Regions from separate parts of the Peribacillus sp. NPDC097295 genome, predicted to be linked through region 3. Evidence: riboswitches for the same ligand, from Rfam matches in the RefSeq annotation. Region 3 holds a riboswitch; each other region holds the start of a gene.
The links. Region 3 has a riboswitch for thiamine pyrophosphate ahead of tenA (thiaminase II). Riboswitches for the same ligand answer to the same signal wherever they lie in the genome.

Region 1 (3,278 bases), on a different contig from region 3:
TAGCCATGAAAGAAATCAATCATGCTATAATCCGGTATCACATGCATGACCTTGATATCCTTGATTACTACCTGTATGGGGCCGACCTTCACCGTCTCATTTACTTGCTTATACTCTTTTAAAGACAATTCACCTTTTGAATCGGAAACTTGTTGACCGACCTGTATCAATTCACGATCATCCGGAATTTGGGGATTTGGAACATACACTTCCTTCTTCACCAATGGTTTGGCACTTTCCTCTGTTTTTTCTGTCACGTTTGATTCTTCATCAAAGGCTGGCTGAGTGTTGAGTGCACCAAATGTGGTCAATAAAAAGGCACATAATAGTAGTTTGTTCACCGAATCCCTCCCAGTATTTTAGTTTAATAAATCAAAGATGATGGTGGCTTGGTCGGTGTTATCGACCTGTTCGGCAAAACGCTCCTTATATGGTCCGTATGCATAAACGGGTACATCTTCCCCCGTATGTCCCCCGGTTGTCCAAGCCGTATTGGACCTGTTATCAAAGATGGTCTCAATCGCATTGTCGATGGTCGTAATATTTTTACTCGTGACAGCATCTTTGACTGATTCTATTTCCTCTTTCGTTAGCTTCATTTCATCTTGATCAATATACTGTTTCAAGGTTTTTTCGACATCCGCTCCCTTTACGATTGCATCCGCCATAAAGTCAGGTGTCCGTTTGGCAGCTTTAATCGGCTCGCCGGACCAGTTATACACTCCCTTTGCCCCAATTGAAAAGCCTCCCGTCGAATGGTCAGCCGTCGCCACGACTAAGGTGTGCTTGTCTTTTTTCGCGAAATCAATCGCTGCTTTGTAGGCCCTTTCGAAATCCTCCATTTCACTCATGGCGCCGACAATATCGTTATCATGGCCAGCCCAATCAATTTGGCTTCCTTCCACCATCAAGAAGAATCCGGCCTTATTCTTATTCAAGCGTTGAATCGCCGAGTCTGTCATTTCTTCCAGTGAAGGCGTTTCGTGGGTGCGGTCAATCATTTTAGGTAGACCTTCTTTAGCGAACAATCCAAGAACCTGTTTGTTTTTATCCTTTAACAGCTGTTTTTTATCCGTCACATAACTATACCCATCTTTTTTGAATGCTTTTGTCAAATCGACATCGGGCCGTACGAAATTGGATTGACCTCCACCTAAAAGAACGTCGATTTTATGTTTGCCATTTACTAAATCCTTGTAATAATCGTCCGCGATGCCATTCATGTTCTTTCGGTTTTCGTCATGCGCACCAAATGATGTCGGGGTGGCATGGGTGATTTCTGATGTTGCAACAAGGCCAGTAGATTTCCCGCTTTCCTTAGCCGCTTCCAATACCGTTTTGATTTCTGTCTTATCATTATCGACAGCAATGGCTGCGTTATACGTTTTCACACCGGCTGACATCGCCGTTGCTGCTGAAGCAGAATCCGTGATATTTTGTGTAGGATCTTCTGGGTATGTCATCTGCTGCCCCACCAGATATTTATCAAATGCTGTCTTTTCAGCTACAGTCGTAGCAGGTCTGTCTTTCAAATACCGGTAAGCGGATGTATAGGAGACTCCCATTCCATCGCCTATCATGAAAATGACGTTTCTGATTTCGGCTTCTTTCTTAGGCTTCCCTTTTGCCAAAGCGTCGTCATCTGTACCTCCCCACGATACACTTCCAAGGGCTAATGCAGTAATGATGGCAACCGGTAAGATTCTTTTACTGAATGTACGTCTCAAAAAAATGACCCCCTACTCATTTAATGGAATATTCAATTAAAATATACATCAAGAACATGAACCTACTATTAAGAAGATGTAAACATATAGGGATCTTATGTAAACGATTCGTAAATGCACCCCCTTACTGTAAACGTTTAATATCCATACTATCCCTCTTAAAATGGATTATAAAAGTAAAAAAAGTTATTTAGGGCAGCTTTGACACTTATGCTATAATTTTAAGAAATTCATAAAAAACACTAGGGGAGCCTTTTTGGCTGAGAGGAGTGGCAACACTCTGACCCTTTGAACCTGATCTGGCTAGCACCAGCGGAGGGAAGTGGCATTGAAATGAAATTTGTCTCATTCAAGGTCACCCCTCTACTCGGGTGATCTTTTTTTATGGGAAAAATGAAGTAAGGGAGAGAGTTTTATGAAGATAAGCTATCAAATTGTATTGGTGACAGGGAGCAGTAGGGGCCTTGGTTCCGCCATCGCTCAAGGGTTCGGACGGGAGGGAGCCCGTGTCGTGGTCAACTATTTTCAAAGTGAAGATAAAGCACAACAGGTGGTTGAAAGAATAGGGGATGATCGGGCGATCGCAATTCGCGCTGATGTAAGAAACCAGTCGGAAGTCCACGCCATGTTTCAGAAGGCGAAAGAACACTTTGACCAGCCCATCACAACGATTGTAAATAACGCGTTAGTAAACTTCAGTTTTGATTCCGCCTCCAGAAAAACAGCCGAGACGGTTTCATGGGAAGATTATCAAGCCCATTTCGAAGGGACCATAAAAGCCGCATTGAACACTGTACAGGCCGGTCAAAAAGACATGATCGAAGGGAAATTCGGACGGATTATCAACATCGGGACGAATCTCTTTCAAAATCCCGTCATCCCCTACCATGACTATAATACCAGCAAAGCCGCCCTCCTTGGATTCACAAGAAACATGGCAAGTGAATTAGGTAAAGCCGGAATCACCGTCAATATGGTTTCAGGGGGCCTGCTGATGAAAACCGACGCAAGTGCTGCAACTACAGAGGAAGTCTTCCATCTAATAGAAGAAAGTACACCGCTGAAAAAAGTAACCACTCCAGAAGAGGCAGCTGATGCCGTATTATTCTTCGCCTCTCCATGGAGCAGGGCCGTGACCGGTCAAAACTTGATTGTCGATGGCGGATTGGTGATGGGGTGAATACTATGCTGATAAATCGGGATGTCTCTTTTTTTGATTCGTTCGATGGTTCAAGCATTTAAATAATGGCGGCAACGTCACATATACCATTAACACCCTGAGAACCTGAACAGCAACGACAAACATCGGGTCCGATTCAAGGGCAACTGAAGTGGCGGTCATTTCCGCCACTCCTCCTGGCGCAAAAGCCAATGAGGTTGTCATAAAGGTCATTCCAGTCATTCTGGAATCGATATATGCACAAAGGATCATCATGAATATGAAAGCAACGGTACTCAAGGAAGACACGACCAGAATTTTTTTCATGCCTACGAACATGGCCTTATGAATTTCGTTCCCACACTTGTACCAATCATGTGTATTAACTTCCA
Region 2 (3,278 bases), on a different contig from region 3:
ATCGTATGTATGTCTAGTTATTCCACATACCCTTTACCCTCATTTATTAATCAATATACCTTTGAAAAAAGGGATGAAGCCAAAAAAAATGGGTATATAACCTGTAATGACATAATATGGGGAGAGATGATCGATATGAAGGAATTGAAACGAATTGTCACCGCGTATGATGGAAATGAAGATAGTAAACGAGCAATAGAATACGGAGCTACACTAAAAAGGGCCTTTCCTGAAGCTGTACTGACCATTGTTCAAGTTTTGAATGAAAAGGGGGAAAATCGAATTATCGAAAGTGCATCCGCTCCAGGATTCGTCCCGGCAGCAGGCTTTTATGTCGACCCCTCACAAACACATCCCGTTACAGAAGTGGAACATCAGCTTCAAATGAGGGCTAACGATACTCCCTCGGTTTTTGAAAATAACGCAAGAATCGCCGAAAGTAACTTACTAAGCCTGCTAAACGAATACAATATTAAAGGGGAAATTGAGATATTGGAAGGTAATGCCCCCGATAGTATATGTGCCTACGCAAAGCAAACGGATGCCGATCTTATCATCGTCGGCAACAGTTCCAAAAGTGGCTTGGAACGATTCTTCCTTGGAAGCACAAGCAGTTCCATTGCCAAGCATGCACCTTGCTCGGTATTTATTGCAAAATAAAAATAAGGGCCGGCTCATTCTTGAGCCGGCCCTTTTCTCTTAATAGGCTTTTCTCATCAATACTTTCGAAGCAGCCGAGTAAAGCGCCATTACCACGACCGCTGATAAGATGAAACTAATCAGCATATATGTCCCATTGTAGATTAATGAATAAAGAACGACTGGTTGTCCTTCTGGCGCATATTCACCAAAGAAAACGATACCTGATGTAAAATGACAGATAAACCTCAGAATACTGCCCACGAACATGCCGACTATTCCAAATAATTTAGCTTTCATAAGGTTCTCCTCTTTATAATTATTCACGAATCCATTCATGAATAATCCAGAAATCCCAACGACGGTAAAAGCAAGGAAATAATCAATGAAGCCTTGAAGGGGTGTCATAATTTGAACCGGCGTAGCGACTATCTGCAAAAGGCCCAATAATAAACCGGTTGCCATTCCACCCTTGATCCCCCAGCGATAGGCCATCAAGAAAATTGGCACCATGGCAATGGAAATCGATCCCCCCTGCGGCCAAATTCTTGCAAAAACAAATCCGGAGACTAAATCCAACAGTAATGCCAATGCAGAAAAAATAGCGATCTCTGTCATGAATAATGTTTTATTTTTCATCATCTCTCACCCTTCTCCACGTGCAAAAGTGCCCATGAGTTCCCATGTTGCTTTTTTGGCATACAAAAAAGCAACACCAGGGCGGTAATGGATGCCCAGTATTGCTATCCAAAACCACATCCCTACGCTAGTACTAACTAACAGGTTCATAGGGTCTGAACTCAAACGTTCACTCTCAGCCATCTTGGCTCCCCTTGTGGAAGTATTTAATTTTTAATCCTCGGTTAGAATATACTACTAGTTTCAATAAATAACAAGTAGATAAATGCAAAGAAATTCATTTAAATTTCCCTTTTATTGGTTTTATTTTTTCATACAACCAACTTCTTTTTATATCTTCAATACACATGCCATAAGCCAAGTTAGATGGATTAAGTCGACAATTTTTCTATAGACTCACTAGGCTTTGTTTTGATATCTTTATTAAGGCTATTTTTGCACGAGGGGGAAAAGACATGGATAAACATTCAATTTCTGCTGAAAAGGGTGCCTATATCAGTATTGCCGCATATATATTCTTGTCAGCCCTCAAATTAACATTTGGTTATTTTGGTGACTCCAAGGGCCTTTGGGCAGATGGATTAAATAACACAACCGATATCATCGCCTCTGTTGCTGTATTAATAGGTTTAAAAATATCAAAGCGACCACCTGATGATAATCATTCATACGGTCATCTGAGAGCTGAAACCGTCGCTTCATTGGTTGCTGCCTTCATCATGATCACGGTTGGCCTACAGGTCATATACAGTGCCATAGAATCTTTCTTCTCACAGAATAAGGAAGCTGTACCGGATATGTTTACTGCTTACGTCGCTTTATTCTCCGCCATCTTCATGTACGGAGTCTATCGCTACAATTTAGCTTTGAGCAAAAAGACAAAGAGTGCTTCCATCCAGGCTGTTGCACAGGATAATCGTTCGGATGCTTTGGTCAGCATCGGCGCTTTCATAGGCATCATCGGGGCCACAATCGGAATCTCATGGTTGGATGCCGTTGCTGCATTGGTTGTGGGAATGATGATTTGTAAAACCGCTTGGGATATTTTCCATGCCGCTTCACTCTCTTTGACGGATGGGTTCGATGAACAACATCTACAAGAAATCGGTCAAACCATCCTGCTAACGGATGGAGTGAAGGATATGAGTGAAATCAAAGCTCGAATGCACGGAAATGAAATCCTTGTCGAAGCTACCATTCATGTCAATCCGCTTTTGACCGTCATCCAAAGTCACGATATCACTGTGAAAGTGGAAGAAAACCTTCTAAAGGAACATGGCGTTAAACATGTCATCGTTCATATTGAACCATATGTCTTTCAAAAAAAAGGTACCCGTCATTAAGTTGCGGTACCTTTTTTTTAATATACAATACCTTATTTTCACGTTATTTACCTGCAATTAATAGATCACCACAGAATTCCTGTACTTTTCCCCCCTTAAATGAGTATTTAAAGAAAGCTTTTAATCTGGTATTATTAAAAACGTATATAACATTCTGGAAGTATATGCTAATTAATTCATTAAAAGTAAATAAATTCATTTTCCTACACGATGGAGGGCAAAATGGTATTGAATCGAGAAATGACTCTTCACTTCCTATCTTCTCATAAAACTACTATCCTTTCCGAATGGAAAGAGCGCTTGAAACATTTACCCGATGGTTATATAGACTTTTTTGAAGAAGAAATAGAAAAAATTTTAAATTCACTGATGAAACAACTGAGAGATACAGATACTAACATGGATGAGATGCTAAAGGATTTAGGAGAAAAAATTTCAGCTAACCGAGTCAAACAACATTTAAATATGGATATTTTCTTTTCTATAACCTCGATTGGAAGGTCTATCATCATCGATCAATTTCTAAATTATGAGATCGTTAAAGGAGAAATATCTGCCGTTATCCATCAGGTGAATTCATATTTTGATAAAATCATTTATTTCGCTCTATCCAGTTTCACGGATTTGAAGACGAAGCAGGTCGCGAAGCAATATCAG
Region 3 (3,278 bases):
CCATCATAAAAGAGGTCATTGGGATTTCCTGCTGCATGTCCTCCTTTCAGTAACACCGCTTTCGGACCCAGTTCAAGAATAGCGGTACATGCCTTATAAAAGTCTTGTTTCGTCCGGATCGGGAACCCGGTAAGGACTTCTGCTTCAGGTATATTGGGTGTCACAAGTGTTGCGAGTGGAAGTAAATCGGTTCTTAACGATGAAACGGCCCCTTCATCCAGCAGATGGTGTCCACTTTTGGATATCATGACAGGATCAATGACGACGGTAGCAGGCTTAAATAACTTAAGCGAATTTGCAACGGTTTCGACGGTCTCCTTTGACCCAAGCATCCCAACTTTTACTGCATCGACATGAATGTCTTCAAAAATGGCGGCAATTTGATCGGTAATCATTGCTAAATCGATAGGCTGGACTGAACGAACTTCCATGGTATTTTGCGCCGTGATAGCTGTGATAACAGACATGCCAAAAACCAGGTGTGCTGAAAAAGTCTTTAAATCAGCTTGGATTCCAGCCCCGCCTCCTGAGTCAGATCCTGCGATCGTTAGTGCTGTTTTCATAAAAAAGCCTCCTCATATAATCATTTTTCAAAAGTACGTTCAATAAAAGAAAGGCTAAGAGTGAACCCATTAATGAACTAAGAAGAAAAGCTGGTAAAAAACCAAAAAGTGCAGCTTTTTCCCCCAATAATAAGACAGCTATTGGATAACAGGCCAGAGAACCAAGAATGCCGGTTCCCAATACTTCTCCTATGCAGGCGATCCCAATCTTTTTTGTTTTTTGGTAAAGGAGCGCGGCCAGGAGGGCACCGATCATGCTTCCCGGAAACGCAAAAATGGAGCCAGTACCTATCATGTTTCTGATAAGTGATACCAAAAAGGCTTGGGTCACAGCAAAGAACGGTCCCAATATTACGGCTGTGATAACATTAACTACATGCTGAATAGGAAAGATCTTTGCATATCCAACCGGGACAAAAATGAACGAACTTGTTAAGGTAGCGATTGCCGTGAACATGCCAGTCAGCGTCATTTTACGTAATAAGTTATTCATATCAACTTTCATAGCGGCCAATCATGTTCGTGATGAACCATGTCCCAAAATAAATATTCATATCGGGAGGTCATTAAAAAGTGTTTCTCTAATTTATTTAGTTCTTTTTCAGGTAAACCTTCCGTCAGCTCATCTAAAAGCTTAGCCAACCATTTATGGGCTTCGGCGAATTTAGGAGATGAGTACGATTCAATCCACTGGGCATAACGATTTGTCGCTAGCGCTTTCCCGTTTTGTTCTTTTAACAGCAAACCAATCTCATAATAATCCCAAGCACATGGAAGCAAACAGGCGACAATGTCAGCCAGTGTCCCGTGATGTGCGGCATTTAGCATATAGCCTGTATAGGCAAGGGTAATGGGGGTGGGTTCGGTATTTTCCAATTCTTCAGAGCTGATTCCGAACTCTTTGCAGTAGTTCCGATGCAAATTCATTTCTACTTGGAGCGTCTCATTTAAAATACCTGCAAACTTGGCCATGGTTTCAAGATTGTTAGCCTTGATAGCCCCTAAAGCAAAAAGTTTGGAATAATCGATAAGATAGATATAATCCTGCTTTAAGTAATAGGCGAATTTCTTTTCTGGTAGTGTCCCGTCTCCAATTGCTTGAACGAAAGGATGAGTATGATTCCTTTTCCAGATTTCTTTTGCACGATGATGAAGTCTCTCACTGAAAGATTTCCATTGGGTATTCGTCATGATTTTTTCCTCCTTTATTAAATTCACATACTTAGAAAGGAGCTTAAAATGAAAAATCAGCCGCTTTCAATTAGAAAGCGGCTGTTCTAGGAATGGAAGGATCCCTTTTCAACCTGCTTTCCTACGCTGGTATGACCAGATCAGGTACAAAGGGTTTGATTCTCAGCCTATTAATGGCTCCCCTAGCAGTTTATTATTCAATTAAACAAAAAACCCGTTCCTGAAAACGGAACGGGGCAGATGGATGAAGTCAAATATCGATGACGATATCATCCACTTTCCTCCGCCGGCATCACCCGGATCAGGTTCAAAGGGTCCGGAACATCATTCCATCTCAGTCTATAGAAGACTCCCCTAGTGGTATTTCGTATGTGATTAATGTCATCATAACAGATAAAAAGGAAAATGCAACCGATGCACACCCATTATCTAAAAGAGTTTAATAGGTAAAAAGTATAAAAAAAATGAACACATTTGACTTTTGGTTGAAAATGGTATAAAATCATGTCGAAATCATTTATATTCTATATTCTTATCCAGAGAGGTGGAGGGACTTGGCCCTAAGAAACCTCGGCAACAGGCCCATCGGGGAACTGTGCTTCTTCCAACAAGCTTATGCTTGGGAGATAAGAAGAGACGAACGGGCATCTGTCAACCTCTTCTTGGATTAGAAGAGGTTTTTATTTTGTGAAAATGTGTTTAAGGAAACTGTAAAAAAGGTATATATATTTTGGCTTAAGCGAAGTCTATAAGATTAGGCTTATTCATAAGTTTGAAGTATGAACCTAAGGAAAGGAGCCATTTATATGGCAGAGTTTTTCGAGAAAAAAGAACAGAGGAGAGCATTGTTGATAGAAGAACTATTATCAAATGGTGTATATAAAACCTCTGACGAAAAGCATCTATATGATGCTCCATTAAAAGCTCTTGAGGATGAATATAGGATTATTATAGATAGATCAGGTAATGAGTCACCTCCAGAATGTATGACATAGCTAAGATGTTTACCTATCATAAATTTACAGCTTAAAAAGGAAGAAGCATTTGCTACATTACAGAGCAAATGCTTCTTCCTTTTTTAAATCGACATAAATAATACATAAAGCGGAAAGTTAATGGGTATTTTGTCACACATAATTTATAAAATAACATATTTAAATCTTGGAATATGATTGATTTTGACTAGTGTATTGATTATGATAAAAAGTGTAAAATACTTGAAAAAATGGGAAGTGATGATATTGCAGTATCCATATATAACAGTGGAAAAAATAGAAGAAAAGCGAAAAGAAATGATCATGTTAGCAACGAATTATGGTTTTACAAGCAGAATTACAGTTCAAGCAAGCCAGGAGTTGGATTCGTTACTAAACGCTGTTAATCCCGTAAGATACTTAGAAAATGCACTTCCCAAAAATTATAGGGAATGAAGTCCTTCTAAATACAAATCTAGTCCTTTCCTGCAATTGAATGAGTCATGTAGTGACACGTTTACCAAGGATGACCAAGTCACGTTCCAATCCA

Region 1: it holds a riboswitch for thiamine pyrophosphate, as region 3 does, so the genes downstream of both, ACIQXN_RS05955 (3-oxoacyl-ACP reductase) here and tenA (thiaminase II) in region 3, are expected to answer to the same signal.
Region 2: it holds a riboswitch for thiamine pyrophosphate, as region 3 does, so the genes downstream of both, thiT (energy-coupled thiamine transporter ThiT) here and tenA (thiaminase II) in region 3, are expected to answer to the same signal.

Annotation. Positions count from the first base shown of each region.
Region 1 is NZ_JBIWCW010000002.1:560,614-563,891, reverse strand. It holds gene ACIQXN_RS05965 (DUF4352 domain-containing protein) at 1-341, opposite strand, end outside; gene ACIQXN_RS05960 (alkaline phosphatase) at 360-1,733, opposite strand; TPP riboswitch at 1,962-2,065, shown strand; gene ACIQXN_RS05955 (3-oxoacyl-ACP reductase) at 2,143-2,907, shown strand; gene ACIQXN_RS05950 (AbrB family transcriptional regulator) at 2,911-3,278, opposite strand, start outside.
Region 2 is NZ_JBIWCW010000003.1:176,299-179,576, reverse strand. It holds gene ACIQXN_RS07165 (universal stress protein) at 136-660, shown strand; gene thiT (energy-coupled thiamine transporter ThiT) at 700-1,281, opposite strand; TPP riboswitch at 1,381-1,483, opposite strand; gene ACIQXN_RS07155 (cation diffusion facilitator family transporter) at 1,734-2,621, shown strand; gene ACIQXN_RS07150 (ATP-binding protein) at 2,844-3,278, shown strand, end outside.
Region 3 is NZ_JBIWCW010000011.1:73,162-76,439, reverse strand. It holds gene thiD (bifunctional hydroxymethylpyrimidine kinase/phosphomethylpyrimidine kinase) at 1-563, opposite strand, end outside; gene thiW (energy coupling factor transporter S component ThiW) at 532-1,056, opposite strand; gene tenA (thiaminase II) at 1,065-1,754, opposite strand; TPP riboswitch at 1,856-1,948, opposite strand; TPP riboswitch at 2,016-2,120, opposite strand; SAM riboswitch class I at 2,284-2,387, shown strand; gene ACIQXN_RS16360 (Fur-regulated basic protein FbpA) at 2,561-2,749, shown strand; gene ACIQXN_RS16355 (aspartyl-phosphate phosphatase Spo0E family protein) at 2,951-3,184, shown strand; gene ACIQXN_RS16350 (GNAT family N-acetyltransferase) at 3,230-3,278, opposite strand, start outside.